3 regions of the Bradyrhizobium sp. 137 genome follow, and region 3 is predicted to be linked to each of the others. Evidence: riboswitches for the same ligand, from Rfam matches in the RefSeq annotation. Region 3 holds a riboswitch; each other region holds the start of a gene.

Region 1 (6,289 bases), on a different contig from region 3:
TGGCCGGCCAGCGCTTTGCCCAATATCGAAAGTTCCTTGAACTTCTGAACTGAGAACGCCAGCCACGTCTTCAGATTGGGATCGAGATCGGTCTCTAGCTCAATGTCGATCGGAACATGAAGCAGCGAGCAGGAAGGAGCAATCTGAACACGGTCCCTGCCCAGCTTTTTGACCAAAGGGGCAAGTTGGTCGAGCAGCGCCGCAAGATTGGAGCGCCAGACGTTGCGACCATCAACCACGCCTAGCGAGACCACGAGATCTCTGCGGGCTGTGGCGACAATTGCGTCCAACTGGTCGGGTGCCCGAACCAGATCGACATGAAGCCCGGCAACGGGCAAGGCAAGGGCTGTTTCAAGATTGTCGCCGATAGCGCCGAAATAAGTGGCCAGCATGATTTTAAGGGCCGGCACAACCTTTGCGAAATGAGCATAGGCCCGGCGGACAGCCGCCCGCGACGCTTCGTCGATGTCCATCACCAGGCATGGCTCGTCGAGCTGAACCCATTCAGCACCGCACGAGGCTAGTTCGCGGAGCACATCGACATAGACTGGGAGGAGCCTATCAAGCAGCGACAGCGGATTGAATGCGGGATTTGCGCTTTTGCCGAGCTTCAGGAAAGTGACTGGGCCAACTAGGACGGGGCGCGTTTGGTAGCCGAGGCTTTTTGCCTCCTCATATTCCTCGATCGGCTTTCGAGAGGAATACTTAAAGATCTGATCCTGGTGAAATTCCGGCACCATGTAGTGGTAGTTGGTATCGAACCACTTCGTCATTTCCTGTGCGGCTACGCCTGGCCCATGCTGAGTGTGATCACCGTCCTGAGCGCCACGTGCCATGGCGAAGTAGGTCTTGAGCGACACAGGACCTTCGGTCCAGCCGTAGACGTCGGGAATGGCTCCGACCATTACGCTGGTATCGAGCACCTGGTCGTAGAGCGAGAAGTCATTCGAAGGAATGACCGTCACACCGCAGGATTTCTGCCGTGCCCAATTAGCGGCACGAAGTCCACTCCCCGCCTCGAGGAGCTCGGCTTCGCTGGAGTTTCCCGCCCAGTAGCTCTCGAGCGCGAACTTGAGTTCGCGTCGTGGGCCGATGCGTGACGTCCCCAATGTGGCAACGGGAAGCGCAAGAATAGACATAGATCAGACCCCATAATTGGGGCAAAGGCCATGGCGGACGCATGCAGCGAATATCGCGTGAGCGACAGCTGTTGGCGCACACCGGGACACCCCGCCCGTGGACGATATATTGTCGAGGCAGGTCTCCTGGCTCGCGGGTCGTCGCTGCTGTCCGGCCTTCCCGAAGCCGCATGGCTTCAGTGACTTCGTTGGACAGCGGCTCGCCGCTTACAGTTGCGGGGGCAGCGCCGGCATTGCACCGGCTTCCCTCTTAGCTCCGGATCAAACGAAATCCGAAGACCACGACGGCTGGCATTAGACGCACGAGGATCGATCCGTCAACCTACTAAGTGTTGCCGCGATATTGCCCAAGCGATTGCCAGCTGTACCAGGTAGGGCACAACGGTCTTACTCCCGGCCTGGTAAAAACGCGTGGATCTGTGAAGCCTCCGCTTATGAATGCGTCCGCTCAACACCCTCTTGGCGTAGTCGTGAGCTAACGCGAGCAGAACGAACGCGCTGGGCGCTTCGACATCTGCGTGATCGCGACAAGCCTGGTCTTTTCCGTCAGCAGCTTCTCGAACTCGCCCGTGAGGAAGTTGCGATCATGCTCGGCCGACATCCGCTTGAACACAGCGCCATGAGGCTCCTTAGGAATTGCCAAGGCCGGGATTGCTCCATGATCGCACGGATGATCAGGTCGGACTGCCTGTGTTCGGCGGACCCCGCGACGAGCCGCGAGCTCGATCGCCTCCGTGGCGTTGGTCAAGATGATCTCCTCGGTGCGCCAAGCACTTACGTGCTGAGCGACTTTGGCGCGCCTTCGTTGTTTCCGTCGCCGCTGGCGAGTAGTGCAGCCTGGACGTTGGCCTGCGCAACATCGCAGGAACAGTTCCGGACCTCAGGATGCACGCTGACTTGCGAAACTGGAGTAAGCGGCGAGAGCGGGGGCGGCGGGGATCCTGCTATGACCCTAGGCTCATGCACGCGTGCATGGTGACCACGGCCAAGCGGATGCCGAGCTTCTCGCACGTCTTCAGGATCTCCGGACCGATCTCGTCGCATCGAGACCGTCTCTTCGGCTTCGAAGTGACGTAGCTTTAGATATCCTGCAGAGCCCTTCGAGGGCTTCTCGGAGTCGATCGGCGCCTTAAGGTCATAACGATGTTGATCGACCTCGATCCGCCCCACGCGGTCGGCGGCCTCCACAAGCGCGACATCTACTACTTCGTTCGCGAAATCGAGCGGTGAAGCCTTCTGGACGCGGGCTGCTTATGCTGTCTTAGACGGGACACAGGTGTCAGGCACCGGACAGACCACCGCACATTGCGGCGTGTCGGAATGGCCCTCGCACTCCGTGCACTTTTTGACATCGATAACGTAAATGTCGCGCTTGAGGCTGATCGCCGCGTTGGGACACTCGAACTCACATGCCCCACAAACGGTGCATTGCGAAGCGACGATCTTGTAAGCCATGCCTTCCGACTCCTTAGGCGAGCGATGCCATTGGCGATCCCTTTCAAATGCCGTGCCAAGGACAGACGCGCTCAATGATGGGCAATTTGCCCAAAGGTGCTGTCCCGGGTCTGAGACCATGCTACATCTGCGACAGCAACGGGCCACTCAATTTCAAGCTATGCGAGCCCTCAGGCCCTACTCCGAGAGCCAGTCGCGACTCGACCGCTGGGACCTTCCGTCGTTTGTCTGGCATGGCAGCGCGGGGCCAAGCGACGCTCGACGATTCCGAAACCGGCGGCGCGACTAAAAGCCGCGAGCCGACGCACGTCTACGCCGGATCTCGGCAAACCTCCGGTCACACACCCTGACTGGAGGTTTTGTGCAAGCCTCGCTCACGGCTGCAACGTTAACTCCGCTTTAATTGCAGTCAGCCGCATGCCTGGTGCCGAGTAGGCATGGCGGCGCGGGCGAGCGCTGGTACGCTTTGCCTGGCTCTGCTCAGCCACTCCTCATGCAACTATTTTGGACGAAGTGGAACAGGGCTGAAAGATGACTGTGCAAATTGCTTCAGCGGCATGGCCTTTCCGAACAGATGGCCCTGCGCAAGGTCGAAGCCGAGTTCGGTCACAGCGATCAGGTCGGCGTGGCTCTCCACACCTGCGGCGACGGTGCGCACGCTGTACTCTTTGGCTATATCGACGATATGGCGGCACACCGTTCGCTTCAGGGGTCCATTTCCGCAACCGGCGACGTACTGCCGGTCCACTTTTAATTTCATGAACGGGAATTTTTCCATCCCCATCAGCTGCGGCCAATTGGCGCCGACATTGTCGATTGCAAGGCCAATGTTGTGAAAGCGAACCTCACGCGCGACCTCAATCAGGAGATCTAGGTTCTGGATCGCTTCCTCGCTATCGATTTCAATCGTCAAGCCGCCGAAAGCGGGGTGCGACGGCATGCGCTGACAGAGATCGCGTACCGCTTGCGGGTCAATCAGGAATGCTGCCGGGAGATTGATGGAGAGATCGATCGAAGTTTGCTGCTCCAGAAGATACTGCCAATCCTTGATCGCGCGGTCGATCACGAACCGCGACAACTCCCTAAAATGCGGATCGTGAGCCTCCGCGATGAAATAGGCCGGTGGAACAACGCCCCAGGTCGGGTGCCGCATTCGCACAAGCGCCTCGGCGCCGCGGCGGCTGAGGGTACACGCGTCAAACTTCGGCTCATACCAGAGCTCAAGCCAGCCAGCGTGTAAGGCTTCCCCGACATGGACCGCGGGACGGGGCGCCGGCTCTCTGGGCAAGAGCATGGCGACCCGATCGCGCAGCGTCTCGGCTGCAAACGGCGTCCTCAGCGGCGGCAGCATATCAAGTCCATACTCGCCCCCGACCTGCTGCACTGCCGTCATGATGATCGACTCGCGGGCGCCGAACGCCAGCACTCCGCCTGCAAATCCTTCGCGTACGAGTATCTCGAGCAATCGTCCAGGCTCGATGCGATCCGAGCCAATGCCGAGCAGGATCAGATCAGGGAAGTCCGTGCCGAGTACGTGAGACAGCTCGTCAGCAGTCCCGCATTCGCTGATAACAAACCCCATATCCTCCAGCACATCCCGAAGAAAGGCGCGCAGATGCCGCTTGCCGACGGCCACGCACGCTCGCGGCCGCACCTTACGCTGTCCGAAGATTACAGGTTTTCCTCCGACTAGTTCGGCCTGCCCATGCTCCATTGCAACCACTCCCGTTCCGTGACGGTCCCTTAAACGAGGAGGGAAGGTAAACAAGCTGTGCTTGCCATTATCTTTCGATTCTTCGAGGTAAGCTTAAGATAGTGCATTAGCGTGCAAAATCTTTCGCGATGTTGTTCAGACGATTTTGTCGGGCGCACGCGTATGATACCTCTCCCGCCTCGCGCAACTTTGTACGAGTGACGCACACGAGTGTGGGGAATCTCACCTTCGGACGCGCCGAGCTGATGCGCCCTATGGCACGGCAATTACCATGCCGCAAGATCTACTGAATCGAGTCGCTCGTGAGTGATGATCGGAAATCACTCTTACGAAATGTTTGATCTTCATGGCCCGCCTGCCCACGCGCGAATGTGCCGTCTCGTGGACTTCCTTTCCAATCGAAGGAAGTCCATCATGAGTTCGCAGCAGGTCAAGCCGCAGTCGATTCTGAGAACGGCAACAGCTTGCACTTACCTCACCTCTGTTGCTGATAGCGAGTGCGGACGTCCTATTCCCTATCGAGCTTGATAGTTGCTCTCAGTTGCGTTTTCTGTATCCTTCTGAAGCATGGATATCCTCAAGAGGGACTGGAGGGACTAACTGACGGGTGTTCGTGTTGTCGCTGAAGCGCAAGGCCTGCCCCACGGGGGCACGGCTTTGCGCAAAGCGTGCCAGGAGATGAGAACGCGATCGCAGAAGCCGTCGAAAAGCTACTTTCTGAATTAGGTGGCCCCGGACCAGAGTTCAGCCTTGAAGGCGCGAAGCAGGCTGCTTTGCGCCTGATTCAGGATCCCGAAGAGGCTTCATTTTTGTCATCGAGGAACAAGCCACCCGGCAGATTGTAGGGGTCGCTGCCACCTCGGCCGTACGGGCCGTGAGAGCAGCCGGAGCGTACGATGTGCTTCAGGAGCTATGGATTTCTCGCGACTTCCGAAGCTCTGACCACGGTCGGCATCTGCTCGAGGCGGTACATTCGGAGGCGAAGCGCCGAGGCTGGCAGATGATTGAGGTTGCGTTGCCCCCGATGGCTATCCAGCTTTACAACGGGTACGCCGTTTCTACGAGGAGAGGGGATTATCGGGTTGGAGGATTGCGCGCGCGCAAGAGGCTATGACAGTGCGTCGCGGCCGAGGATGATCGAGAACCTCGACGCTGATGCGGTGCTTACTCCTACTGCGAGCGGATTACCTCTTCGACCTTCTTGGCGGGTATCAGCCATCAAATCGTTCTTCATGGTGCGAAGCGATACCATGGTCTTCTCAAGGCTCGTGGACCGCGAGCCGAAACCTGCCCGGCTAAAAGGCGCGGAGCCAGGTCGGCGATGGCCCGTTGCGGGCGAAGCCAGACCCAGCCTTACAAACGATAGCCGAGTCGTTCTTTCGTGCTTCCCACACAATGCGACTTACTGACGCTAGTTTCGGATCACCGCACACAAATGCGATCCATTCGTCGCCAAGTACAATGCCTCGGCAACTGGCAAGCCAATCATCTACCGGGCTCCTTCCTGCATCTCGATACGGTGGACCGTCGCGTAAAAGGATTCGGTACCACCTTGTCACTCCTGCTGGCGAACGTTCAAGGAAAGTGAGCGAGATCAGCCCTCAACACTGATCCGGTAGAGGATTCCGTAATGAGCAATGTGCCGTTTGCCGCCTCCAATACGAGGTTCGTGCAGGTCGCCCCAGCGCAGGACTTGATGCGGGGGATCGTTTCGCCGTTCGGCGCCATGACGAAGACGTGGCCGAGGGAAGCGCGCGCGATAAAGAGCCGCCCTTTTTGATCCATCGTCAGCCCGTCAGGACCCCGGTCCCGAAGAATAAGCTGAATCCCACCTTCCCAACCCCGCCGTCACGCATCAGCGGCACGCGCCAGATACTGTTGTCGCGCGTCATTGCAACGAGCAACACGGCCTCGTCGGGACTGAGCACCAGCCCGTTCGGGCTTGACCCGTTCGAAATCAGGCAATCGAGCCGGCCGTCAG
Region 2 (6,289 bases), on a different contig from region 3:
GCACACGCAGGAAATCGGCAAACTACCCGCAGCAAGCTCCCTTGCCATTCTCTTGGATCGGTGGGCAAGGCACGGTGCCATAGGAGCAGAACACGCAGCAATTGCCCGATTTAGGCTTCAGCCGGGTGCCGCATCCGCGGCAATCGTAAAAGAATTGGCAAGCGTCGGTCGGCATCGTCTCAATGGATCGATGGCCGCATGACGGGCAAATGAGAGTGGATTCGACGTGCATGCCCTCTAACGTAGCATCGCGCGAGCCAGTTTCCAACGATCATCGCCTGGTTGATCCCGGAGGGCACCTTAACGGCAACGATACGAAGGATACGTGCGGAGCTTTGAACGGCATTGGAGTTGTCACCGACGTCGAACGTAGTGTGCGTCGTGATCGCGACCTCGTCGGCCTGTGCGCAAGCAGTAGACCTCACCACGCTCACCGCTGCAACCAATTCATAAGGGATCGACGCGTGATCTGACATGCCATCTCCCGCGGTGTCGAATCCTCGACTTGGCCTGATGATCGGCGCCACGCGCTGACTTCTGCCGCAGCGAAACATCCAATTGACAGCCGTTTGCAAATAAAACTAGGGTGACAACGACGGTTCTCCTTCGGGAGATCAATAGGGAATACGGTGCGGGGATCCCCCAACGCCGTGGCTGCCCCCGCAACTGTAAGCGGTGAGCCTTCGCCAAACGCCACTGGGCCTGCGGACCTGGGAAGGCGGCGAGAGGTAACGACCCGCGAGCCAGGAGACCTGCCGTCAGTCGTGGTCACACGCGAGCACATTGGGCGGGGTGTCCTGGTGGGTGTTGGGGCTGCCTTCTTCTTGAGGCAGCGGCCAAGCTGCGTTCGCGGTGACGTGCCACGTTATCGCGAGTCTGTTGATGACCTCCCGTACAATCTTCGCGCCGCGGTATCGCCGCGCGATTCTGCGCTCAGCTGCATTCTCCTGCCTGGTTTTGTCGACCGACGGCTGGGCACAGTCCGAAAGGACGGTCCAGACGCTCGACCCCGTTGTGGTGCAGTCGCCGGCAACGTCGCCGAGGGCCCAAAGCACCCGACGCAGTTCTGCGACCGCCAGCGCCGCGCGTTTGCGCCAGCAGCGCAACATAGCTGTCAATACCGGTACACAGGTTGCCGCGCCGACTGGTCCTGTCTTCGCCGCACCGACGCTCAACCTCACCGGCGCGAGCACGGCCGGCAGCCGGCTCGGCCTGACGCGACTGCAGACGCCAGCCAGCGTGGAGGTGATCTCCGCTGAAACCATCGCCGAACGCGGCCAGCAGAACATCCTCGACGCGGTGACGCAAAACGCCACCGGCTTCACGGCGAGCCCGGCACCGGGCAATGGCGGCGTCTCGTTCAATACCCGCGGCTTCACGGGCCTTGGCTCCGTCATGACGCTGTATGACGGCACCCAGCTCTATATCGGCGCCGGGACGGTGGCCTTTCCGTTCGACACCTGGTCGACCGAGCGCATCGAGGTGCTGCGCGGCCCTGCGTCGGTGATGTACGGCGCGGGCGCGGTCGGCGGCGCCATCAACGTGGTTTCAAAACTGCCATTGTGGGTCCCTCGCAATCAGGCCGAGATGTCGCTGGACAGCAACATGACCCGGCGAATTGCGGTGGACAGTGGCGGTCCGGTCAGCAAGGACGTCGCCTATCGGATCACCGCCTCCGGCAACATGTCGGATGGCTGGGTCGATCGCGACGACACCTCGAACGTCGCGCTTCATGCCGTGATCCAGATCAAGCAGAACGACGACGTCACCTGGACACTGTCCACGGACTACGGTGACCGCAACCCGTCGCGCTACTTCGGCACGCCGCTGATCAACGGCAGGCTCGATGAATCTCTCCGCTTCAAGAATTACAACGTCAGCGACAGCCACATCCGCTACCAGGATAGCTGGAACCAGGTGAAAACTGAATGGCAGGTGGCCGATGGAATTTCGGTTCAGAACACGCTTTACTATCTGAACTCCAAGCGACATTGGAAGGACGTCGAAAGCTACGCCTATAACCCCGCCACCGGCCTGATCAACCGCAGCAGCTATATCGAGATTTTTCACGATCAGCAGCAGGTCGGCAATCGCATGGATGCGAAATTCCGCGGACATGTCCTTGGCATGGCCAATGAGTTCGTCGCAGGTTTCGACGTCAACAGCATCAATTTTACCCACACCAACAATTCACCTTACGGCGGCTCGTCGTCCGTCAACCCATTCAGTTTCGCTCCAGGCATATTCAACAGCCCGAATCCCACAGTTCCCGGCTATGGCAGCGTAACCAACCAGTACGCGCTGTTTGCCGAGAACAGGCTGTCGGTCACCGAGCAACTGTCCTTGATTGCCGGCATACGTCAGGATGAACCGACAATCGCGCGCACCGACTATGTCTCGCCCGCCAACAGCTTCGAGAAATCGTTCTCTTCGACGACCTGGCGCGCCGGCGCCGTCTATGCACCGGTCAAGGATCTCGCTTTCTATGCCCAATATGCCACCGCGGCCGACCCGGTCGGAGGGCTCGTCTCACTGTCCTCCGCAAACAAGAACTTCGACCTGGCGACCGGCAAGCAAGTCGAAATCGGTGTCAAGCAATCGTTCTGGGGCGGCCGCGGCGAATGGACCCTGGCCGGCTATGAGATCGTGAAGAACAACCTGCTGGCACGCGATCCCAACATTCCGTCGCTGACCGTCCAGGTCGGCCAGCAGTCATCGCGCGGCGTCGAAGCGTCAGTCGGTTTCCTGCTCGATCATTGCTTGCGCATAGATGCCAATACCGCCTTCCTGCGCGCGAAATACGATGACTTCGTGCAGGCGGTGGGCGGCGGAAGCGTGAACTATGCCGGCAACGTACCGGTCAATGTGCCGCAGAACGTCTCCAATATCTGGGCGACCTGGGCCTTCGCACCGAACTGGTCGGCCAACGCAGGCGTGCAGATCGTCGGCAAGACCTATGCCGACAACGCCAACACGGTGACGCGCCCGGCCTACAACATTGTCAATGCCGGCGTGCAGTGGAAGCCCGACCTCAACACCACCGTGTCGTTCCGCATCTACAATCTCTTCGACGAGATCTACACGACGTCGGGCGGCACTACTCAGTGGCTGCTCGGCATGCCACGCACGGCGCAGCTCGCGGTCAACGTGAAGTTCTGAGCGTGTCACGGACCCTCAAACGCACACTCCGGCGGTGGCTGTACATCGGCCACCGCTGGGTCGGTATCGTCACCTGCCTGTTCTTCGCCATGTGGTTCATCTCCGGCGTGGTGATGATGTACGTGGCTTTTCCCGGCCTTTCCGACAAGGAAAGGCTGGCAGCGCTCCCTGATGTCCAATGGGAGAAGGTGGCGCTGTCGCCGGACGACGTGATGAAAGCCGCAGGCGCGACGCGCTATCCGCGCGACCTCCGGCTTTCGATGCTGGCCGACGAGCCGGTGTATCGGATCACCGGCTGGGACGGCAAGCGACAGGCGATCTCTGCAGCCGATGGCCGGATCATCACCGGCGTCTCCGAACAGCAGGCGCTCGCGGTCGCACAACATCATCCCGCGAGCAGATCACCGCAACTCGAAGACATCATCGATCGCGACCAATGGAGCGTAACGGCCCGTTACGATCCGCTGCGGCCGCTTTACCTCATTGCGCTCGGCGACGATGCGGGTACCAGGCTCTATGTCTCCTCGCGCTCCGGCGAGATCGCGCTCGACACCAACCACACCGAACGGGTCTGGAACTGCCTCGGCTCGATCCCGCACTGGATCTATCCGACCGTGCTGCGCAAAGATGGGCCGCTGTGGCGGCTGGTCGTGCTCTGGATCTCCGGTATCTGCCTGATCATCGGCGTCACCGGCATCTGGATCGGGATCCTTCGCGTACGCCTGAAGCGGCGCTATGCCAGCGGCAGGATCACGCCTTATCGTGGCTGGATGGCCTGGCACCACGTCACCGGCCTGATCGCGGGTATCTTCGTGCTGACCTGGACGTTCTCCGGTTGGCTTTCGCTCAATCCCGGCGAATATTTCGCAAGCCGCAACATGACGCGCGAGGTGCTGCAACGCTATGCTGGCCATGATACGCCGACGATTGCGACGAAGCTGCCAACACCGCAATCCGCCGCCGTCGAAGTGCGCTTTGTCTGGCTTAATGGCAGCCCGATGATGATCGCCGCATCGCGTGATGGCACGCAAAGACCGCTGGATGTGACGTCGGGCCAATTCGCAACGCTTCCGCAGGATCGCCTCTGGACTGCCGCAACAAAATTGCTGCCGCAAGCGCGCGTCGTGGAACGGTCAATCCTGAGGGAATACGATGCCTATTGGTATGCCCATCATCAGGACCGCGAATTGCCGGTGCTGCGCGCCGTGTTTGATGATGACGCGAAAACATGGTTTCACATCAGCCCCGTCACGGGCGACATCGTTGGCCGCGTGGACAGCGGCCGTCGCACATATCGATGGCTGTTCAACGCGCTGCACAGTTTCGATTTTCGGTTACTGCTGATGTATCCCCCGGCCTGGGACATTGTGGTGTGGCTGCTCTCGATCCTTGGGACCATCGTCTCGGTGAGCGGTGTCGTTGTCGGCTGGCGCTATCTGAGGTACTTTCGTGTCGTCGAAGCGCCCGGCCGCTGCTGCCGCCGGTGGTTCCGCAGAGGTCAAGTGCTACGCCTGGAACGGCGCGGGCGATAGCCCCTCGGGTGGCTGAGCTTGCAACGTGCTACGGACTGGACCTGCGACCAGAGCCTCGTAGTGTGCACCGGCGGCAGGGCCGAGGCGGATCTGGTCCGCAAATGCGCTCTCCTTGTACGGTAATAAGTCGCTTGCCCTGGGCGATGTGCCGAGATGGACCGAATAATGGAGGCCGACCGGCCGACGTAGCCGACGCCAAGATGTTGCTCGCAAACTTCTGTGCCACTGAAAGCCAACACACTCAGCACCGAGACCGCATTTTGGCGAGAGATAGAAAATTAACCGGGCTCCGCTTCTCCGATCAAGCTGCCACAGAGGTCTTCCTTGCTGCTCCGGCGGCCACTCCTTCGGCGTGATCAGAACTTGCCGCTCTGTCAGCCTGGCCGCGCACTGCCTTCGTACATGAAGGTCATCGGCTTCGGTCCCGCTATGTAGCCGGTCTCGATCCGGTCGATCCGGAATCCCGCATCCTCGATCATGGAGCGGATCGGGCGGTTGAGGTGACAGCCGCCGCTGATGTGCCGCCATGGCGGCGTCAAACGGTCCTGCCACCAACGCACGCTTAGACTAGGCGCCAGGCCATGCTCGGCGAACAGGAGCTTGCCGCCGGGGCGGAGCACCCGGCGCATCTCGGCAAGCGCTACGGCAGCCTGCGGAACGCTGCACAAGGTCCAGGTGGTCACGATGCTGTCGACGGTGCCATCGTCGAGCGGAATGGCTTCGGCGGAAGCGTCGACGAATTGCACGCGCAGGTCCGCATGCACGGCTCCCCGAGCCATGGCGACCAGCTTCGGAGAAGGCTCGAGCGCCAGTATTTCCTTCGCTGGCGAACGATAGAACGGCAAGTTGCGGCCCGAGCCGACGCCGATTTCCAGCACGCGGCCCTCGGCGGCGCCGATCACGCGTTCGCGAAAAGGCAGAAGCTGCTTGTTGCTCATCGCGAGATCGAGAAGGCTCGGCAGCACGAAGTCGTTGTAGAAGCCCATCGAACTCTCCCGAAGCTTGTAATCGGGTTTTGGAGACGGTTGGGACATGCACCACCAACGAGCCCAAACCGAGCCGTTCGGCATGCCGGCAAGGCTCAGCACCGCGGCTCGATCATCTTGCTGATCTCCTCGGGCGCCGCGAAAATCACATCGACGCGATCGCCCATCATTCCGGCCGGCACGATGGCCGGAGCCCCGCTCTCCGGACCGTCCTTGCTGGAATCCGTCTTGATCCGGAGATTGCGTTCCCAAAACGCCCGCGTCTTGCCGTCGGCCGTAGTCACACGATAGGTGTCCCGGCAGTGCGTGATGCTAGTCACGTGCTGCGGGGGATCCAGATTCTTCAGATTCGGAACGCGCCCACCTGCCATCATTCCGCCCATCATGCCACCGCCCATCATGCCGCCCATGCCTTGGGCCATTTGCCGTGGAGCTGCGCCTGGCTTGGTTGCTTCCTTCAGGAAGGCGAGCAGATCGGCGCGCGTGCGAGCATCCTTGATGCCCTCGAACGGCATGGCGTTGTCCGGCACCATGCGTTCCGGATCGGTCAACCAGGCATCCAGCGAGCGGTCATCCCAAATGATCCCCGAAGCTTTCAGCGCGTCGGAGTAG
Region 3 (6,289 bases):
CGCGTGCCGATCATCGTCTTCGCCGGCGATCACGGCATCGTTGCGCAGGGTGTGTCGGCCTATCCTCAAGCTGTGACCATCGCAATGATGGCGAATTTTGCGTCCGGTGGCGCCGCGATCTCAGTGCTGGCGCGTGAGCTTGGCTCCAGCCTGGAGGTGGTCGACGCCGGCACGCTGGCGCAGGAACAGATGGCGGGCGTCGTCACCGACAAGCCGCGGAGCGGCACGCGCGATTTCAGCGAGGAAGCTGCACTTGAGCCGGCGGAACTGGCATTCGCCTTCGCGGCCGGCCAGCGCGCGGTTGCGCGCGCGGAAGTCGGCCGGCCTGATCTGGTGATCTTCGGCGAGATGGGCATTGGCAACACCACGGTCTCGGCGGCCATTGCGGCGAGTCTGCTCGGCATCAGCGCCGAGGAAATCGCGGGCAGCGGCACCGGAATCGACGCGGCCGGCCGCGCGCACAAGGCGCGGGTGATCGATGCCGCGATTGCGCGCCACGGTATTGCGGGGGCTTCGCCCGAACACATCTTGTGTGCCGTCGGCGGTCTCGAGATCGCGGCGATCTGCGGCGCTATCATCGCGGCGGCGCAACGCCGCCTTCCCGTATTGATCGACGGATTCATCGTGTCGGTCGCGGCGCTGGTGGCGGTGCAGATCAACCCATCGTGCCGGCCGTTCCTGCTGCCGTCGCATCAATCGGCGGAGCAGGGGCATCGGCTGGTGCTGCGTGCGCTGAACGTGCAGCCGCTGATCAGCCTCGATCTCCGGCTCGGTGAGGGCTCCGGCGCTGCGATCGCGTTGCCGCTGGTGCGGTCGGCTTGCGCGCTCCACAACGGGATGGCGACTTTTGCGCAAGCCAATGTGCCGGATCGCCCGGCCTGATCGGGCTCAGGCCATCCGCTGATTGACGGAGACGACGCGCCACCCAGTGGCGAGCCGGTCGATCCGGGTGAGCGACAGCGGATCGATCACGAAGCGCAAGGCGGCGTGCGGCGTCAGATCCAGCGCGATGCACAGCGCGGCGCGGATCGTGCCGGAATGCACGACGAGCGTTGCGGAGCCCGCGCCGATCCGCGAGAGCCCAAGCCGGACGCGCGCGACCTGATCCGCAAAGCTCTCGCCGCCCGGCGGACGTCCGCGCGCCGGATCGCTCCAGAATTGCGCATAGGCCTCGTCCCCGGCCGCGCCGATCTCGTCATGCCGACGGCCGGTCCATGCGCCGAAATCCTGTTCCCCGAATTCGGGGATCAGCTCGGGCGCGAGTCCCAGCGCATGCGCGGTCTCGATCGTGCGCCGCGCTGGGCTCGCATGGCTCGCCGCGCCTCTCGGCAGAGACTGCCGCAGTGCCTCTAGCTGCGCGCGATCGCGAAGATCGGCCGGGGCATCGGCGGCATGGATCGTCCCTGTGACGCCATCGACCGGCGCATGCCGTATCAGCCAGAGGAAGGTCTCGCCTTCCATGCTCGTCTCCAAGGAAGTTGGTTGCTGTGGCAATAACGCCGCAGCTTGCACATTGACTCCGTCTTGATCGTAATCCTAGATGCTGGCGACGGTTTCCCCGAGAGGGGATGAAAAGGGAATGCGGTGCGGGGAATTCGTCCCCAATGCCGCGGCTGCCCCCGCAACTGTAAGCGGTGAATCCTTCGTCAGAAGCCACTGGGTCCTCGGTCCCGGGAAGGCGACGAAGCGGTCACGACCCGCGAGCCAGGAGACCTGCCGTCAGCCGTGGTCACACGCGAAGATGTCGGTCGGGGAGTACAGACATTCGGCTTCATCGAAGGGCTGACAGGCCAAAGGTGAGACCTCGTTCGCTGTGACGTGCCACTGACGTCATACCGAGGTTTCGAAAACCGTGTCTTGTCTCCTTTTTGTACGACCGCACCGCTTCCTGCTTGCCTCCGCGGCGCTTACGTCACTGGCCGCCGTCGATGTATCTGCCGCCCGGGCGCAGCAGGTCCGCGAGTCGCTGCCGCCGGTCGAGGTGTCGCCCGCCCAATCCCGCAAGCAGGCCAAGCCGGCGGGCCGGGAGGCGCAGGGCACACGCCGTGCAACGGCGCGCAGGCCAGCGACTGCATCCGCAGCGCCCAAGCCTGTCGTGCCGGCCGCCGCGGCACCAACGCCGCTCAACAGCAATGCTGTGGCTGAAAGCGCCTCGCGGCTCGGCCTCACCGTGCGTGAAACGCCGGCGACCGCCGAAGTCATCTCGGCCGAGACGATGCGCGAGCAGAGCTATCGCACTGTCTCCGAAGTGGCGCAGGGCGCGGTCGGCGTCACCTCCGGCGACAATCCGGCTGAACCTTCAGCCTTCTCCATGCGCGGCTTCACCAACAGCCAGATCAACACGCTCTACAACGGCATCAAGATCGGTCCGCAGAACATGACCTCGCGGATCGTAGACACCGCCAATCTGGAGGCCGTTGAATTCCTGAAAGGTCCGGCCTCGCTGATTTCAGGCGAGGGCGCTGCCGGCGGCGCCATCAACTTCGTCACCAAGCAGCCGCATACAGGACCGGTCCGGAACGAGGCTGATTTCTCTTGGGATTCCCTGAACTCGTTCCGCGTCCACTATGGCTCGGGTGGCAGCACCAACGTGCAGGGCCTGGACTATCGCGTCGACATCAGCCGTTCCACCCTCAACGGCTTTGCCGACGACACCAACGTCAAGACGTTCGGCACGTCCGGCCAGCTCAATTACCGCATCTCGGACAGTCTCAAGATCTGGGGCGCAATCGAATACAGGGAGGACCGCTCCAAAGCCTATTGGGGCGCGCCGCTGGTGCCGATCGCCTTCAGCGGCTCGCACGCGACGACGGGGATCGTCTCCGGCAATTACGTCTCCAACTACAACGGAAGCAATCTCGGCGCCGTCACCATTGACGACCGCACCTTCAACACCAATTACAACGTCCTCGACAATCGCAACGCCGCCCAGGAGGTGTGGCTGCGCGGTGGCTTCGAGCTGAAGCTCGCGCCGGACCTGACGCTGAAGAGCCAGGCATATGGCTACGGTGCAGAACGGACCTGGTTCAACAACGAGATCGAGGCGTTCAATTCCACGACGAACATGGTCGATCGTGAACGCTTCTATGTCGCGCACAGCCAGCGGCTGGTGGGCAACATCACCGACCTGATCTGGGACACGAACATTGCAGGCTTCGACAACCGGCTGGTCACGACGTTGTCGTCAAGCTATCTCGACTTCGTCAGGCCGGGTGCGGCAAACTTCCCAGGCGATTCCGTTTCGCTGGTCAATCCCGACCGCGGCTTTTACGGCCCGCTCACGATCCAGCAGCAAACCGCGCGCATCGACAATGAGGCGCTGTCGTTCGAGGACCGGCTGAAGCTGACACGTACCTTCGCACTGGTCGGCGGCCTGCGCGTCGAGCATATCGGGCTCGACCGCAACTCGACCGATAAGAACGGCCTGGAGAAGGCTGGCTTTCCGTTCACGAAAGACTGGGCGCCGGTCACCGGTCGCATCGGCTACACCTGGGAGGCCGTGCCCGGCCTGACCTTCTTCAGCCAGTACGCCACCGGCGCTGATATCTCCGCCAACAACATCTTTCTGCTCGGGCCGACCCAGCCGCTCGAACTGACGACCGCGCGCACTTATGAGACCGGCGTCAAGCATCTGTTCTGGGACAACAGGGCGGAGTGGTCTTTTTCCGCCTACGACATTGTGCGCAAGAACGTCTACGCCGCGGCCGGCGGCATGCAGTTGAATATCGCCGGACGGCAGGAGTCGAAGGGCGTGGAACTCGCGGCGTCCGTGCGCCCGATCGAGCCCCTGCGTCTCTGGGGCAACATCGCCTTTGTCGATGCGCGCTATGCCGACTACAATTTTGCCGGCGGCTCATTCTCCGGCAACACGCCGCCGAACGTGCCGCGCATCGTGGCCAACGCCGGCGCTTCGTATCGCTTCTTCACGCCCTGGCCGGTGGAGCTCGGCATCACCGGCCGTCACGTCGGCGACCGTTACAACACCGATGCCAACGTGGTGACGATGAAGGCCTACACTGTGGCCGACGTCTATGCCTTCGTCGACATTCCCAAGACGGTGTTCAATGCGGTCGACCAGGCTCGCCTGACCTTCCGTGTGCGCAATATAACCGACAAGCGGTATGCGATCTGGGGCGATCCGTTCTACCCCGACCAAATCCTGCTCGGCGCGCCGCGGACCTACGAAATCTCCGCGGCGTTCAAATGGTGAGGTGTTAGACGGATGATGAGTGCGATCGTCCTGCTGCACCGCTGGCTCGGGATCGCCTTCTGCCTGCTGTTCGCGATGTGGTTCGCGACCGGGATCGTGATGCACTTCGTTCCGTTCCCGTCGTTGACGGAGGCGGAGCGATTTGCCGGACTCGTGCCGCTGGATCGCGAAGAGACGAGAATACCGGTTGCCGGCGCCGCTGCCGCGAGCGGGATCGCGGATGCCACGCGCGTTCGGCTGATCCAGCGAAGCGACGGCGCGGTTTACATCGTCTCGGGTCCATCGCGTCAGCGCGCAATCCGCGCGGCCGACGGGAACGACGCGTCGGTGAAATCCGCCGATCTCGCACTGGCTATTGCGCAGGCTCATGCGCGCCCGCGCGAGATCGATGCCTCGCATGCGAGGATTGTCGGCCGTGCGGATGTCGATCAGTGGAGCGTACCGAACGGATTCGATCGCCATCGACCCTTGTTGCGCGTGGCCCTCGGCGATGCCGCCGGGACGGAAGTCTACGTCTCGTCGCTCACCGGTGAGATCGTCCTGGATACGACGCGGCGCGAGCGAGGCTGGAATCTTGTCGGCAGTGTGCTGCACTGGATCTATCCGACCGTTCTGAGAAGCGACTGGGCGCTATGGGATCGGCTGGTGTGGTCGCTATCGCTGCTGGCTCTGATCGCGGCTGTACTTGGTACGGTGCTCGGGATTGTGCGGATCAGGATTGGCAAGAGGCAGATCTCGTCGCCTTACCGTGGCTGGCACGCCTTGCATCACTTGATCGGCTTGGCAGCGACAGTCTTCGTGCTGACCTGGATCTTCAGCGGCTGGCTCTCGATGGATCACGGCCGACTGTTCTCGCGCGGGCAGTTGACCACCACTGAGGCCGGCCTGGTGAACGCAGCGCCGGATTGGCGGGATGCTTCATCGCTCGATCGGTGGCCAATATCTGCCTTGGCTCGCGAGGTCGAATGGTTCGCCTTCAACGGCAATGTCTATCGGCGCGATCGGGTGGCGCTCGGCCGTCAGACGTTGATCAGGACAGGGGATGCGCCGCGCGATGGACCGCGGGGATTCCTTGACGTGCACGAGATTCAGGGGCTGACCGGGCGCTTTGCAGACGGCTGCGCTCCACCATCCGTCCTTCCTGACAACGACGGCTACCCCGCCCGATCCATGATGCCGGGTGCACCGGTCTACCGCTCGTTGTGCGGCGAGAACTGGTTCGACGTCGATGGCGCCGACGGCGCCGTGCTGCAAAGATTGGATCCGTCGCGGCGCGCCTACCGCTGGCTTTACGGCGCACTGCACACGCTCGACTTCCCGGTCCTGCTCTCGCATCCGCGGCTGCGCGACGTCGTGACCGTCGGGCTCTGTGCCCTCGGGCTGGTGTTCTCCATCACCGGCATTGTCATCGGCTGGCGGCGCTTGCGGTCCTCGCTGGCAGCCTGAATTAAGGCGCAAGGGCGGCTCGATACGGCAGGGATCAGCAGATCAGCGATACGCGGGCGGCGCACGATACGCCGTGCTGATCGCGGCGGCGCCTGCCAGGACGCGCGAAGTCCGATCCAAATCCCGCTGGCGAAGGTGGGGTTAGTGGCATACCATTTGCACGCCAATGGGCTCTGGTTTCACCTGCCCGTGGCCAATGATGGCCGGCATCACGGCAATACTGGGAGGACTTCATGGATCGCAGGACCGTATTGAAGGGACTGGCTGGTGCGGGCGGTCTGGCATTGACGGGCGGCCTTTCGGCCCCCGCCCTGTCGCAAGGTGCGGCGCGCACCCTGCGCTTCGTGCCGCAGGCAAACCTCGCCAATTTCGATCCGATCTGGGGCACTCAATATGTCGTGCGCAACGCTGCAGCGATGGTCTGGGACACGCTCTACGGCATCGATTCCTCGCTTCAGCCGCAGCGGCAAATGGTCGAGTCCGAGGAAGTGACGGACGACGGTACGACCTGGACGTTTCGCTTAAGGCCTGGCCTCAAGTTCCACGACGGCGAGCCGGTGCTGAGCAAGGACGTCGTCGCGAGCCTTTCCCGCTGGGCGGCCCGCGATCCGATGGGCCTCATGATCAAGGCGC

What was found. A riboswitch is a leader RNA that binds a small molecule or an ion and turns the genes downstream of it on or off. The one in region 3 is predicted to bind cobalamin.
Region 1: linked by a shared signal. The riboswitch ahead of metE (5-methyltetrahydropteroyltriglutamate--homocysteine S-methyltransferase) and the one ahead of IVA78_RS12735 (TonB-dependent receptor) in region 3 are both predicted to bind cobalamin.
Region 2: linked by a shared signal. The riboswitch ahead of IVA78_RS11310 (TonB-dependent siderophore receptor) and the one ahead of IVA78_RS12735 (TonB-dependent receptor) in region 3 are both predicted to bind cobalamin.

Annotation. Positions count from the first base shown of each region.
Region 1 covers NZ_JADPKU010000116.1:9,471-15,759, forward strand. The annotation lists gene metE (5-methyltetrahydropteroyltriglutamate--homocysteine S-methyltransferase) at 1-1,139, opposite strand, end outside; cobalamin riboswitch at 1,238-1,438, opposite strand; gene IVA78_RS29510 (aminotransferase class V-fold PLP-dependent enzyme) at 1,615-2,010, opposite strand; gene IVA78_RS29515 (4Fe-4S binding protein) at 2,391-2,594, opposite strand; gene IVA78_RS29520 (EAL domain-containing response regulator) at 3,094-4,308, opposite strand; partial or broken gene IVA78_RS29525 (SMP-30/gluconolactonase/LRE family protein) at 5,884-6,289, opposite strand, start outside.
Region 2 covers NZ_JADPKU010000044.1:435,822-442,110, reverse strand. The annotation lists gene IVA78_RS11315 (GDCCVxC domain-containing (seleno)protein) at 23-232, opposite strand; cobalamin riboswitch at 580-775, shown strand; gene IVA78_RS11310 (TonB-dependent siderophore receptor) at 883-3,159, shown strand; gene IVA78_RS11305 (PepSY domain-containing protein) at 3,162-4,691, shown strand; gene IVA78_RS11300 (class I SAM-dependent methyltransferase) at 5,066-5,677, opposite strand; gene IVA78_RS11295 (cytochrome c family protein) at 5,773-6,289, opposite strand, start outside.
Region 3 covers NZ_JADPKU010000050.1:93,359-99,647, reverse strand. The annotation lists gene cobT (nicotinate-nucleotide--dimethylbenzimidazole phosphoribosyltransferase) at 1-882, shown strand, start outside; gene IVA78_RS12740 (histidine phosphatase family protein) at 889-1,461, opposite strand; cobalamin riboswitch at 1,534-1,736, shown strand; gene IVA78_RS12735 (TonB-dependent receptor) at 1,853-4,210, shown strand; gene IVA78_RS12730 (PepSY domain-containing protein) at 4,223-5,656, shown strand; gene IVA78_RS12725 (ABC transporter substrate-binding protein) at 5,890-6,289, shown strand, end outside.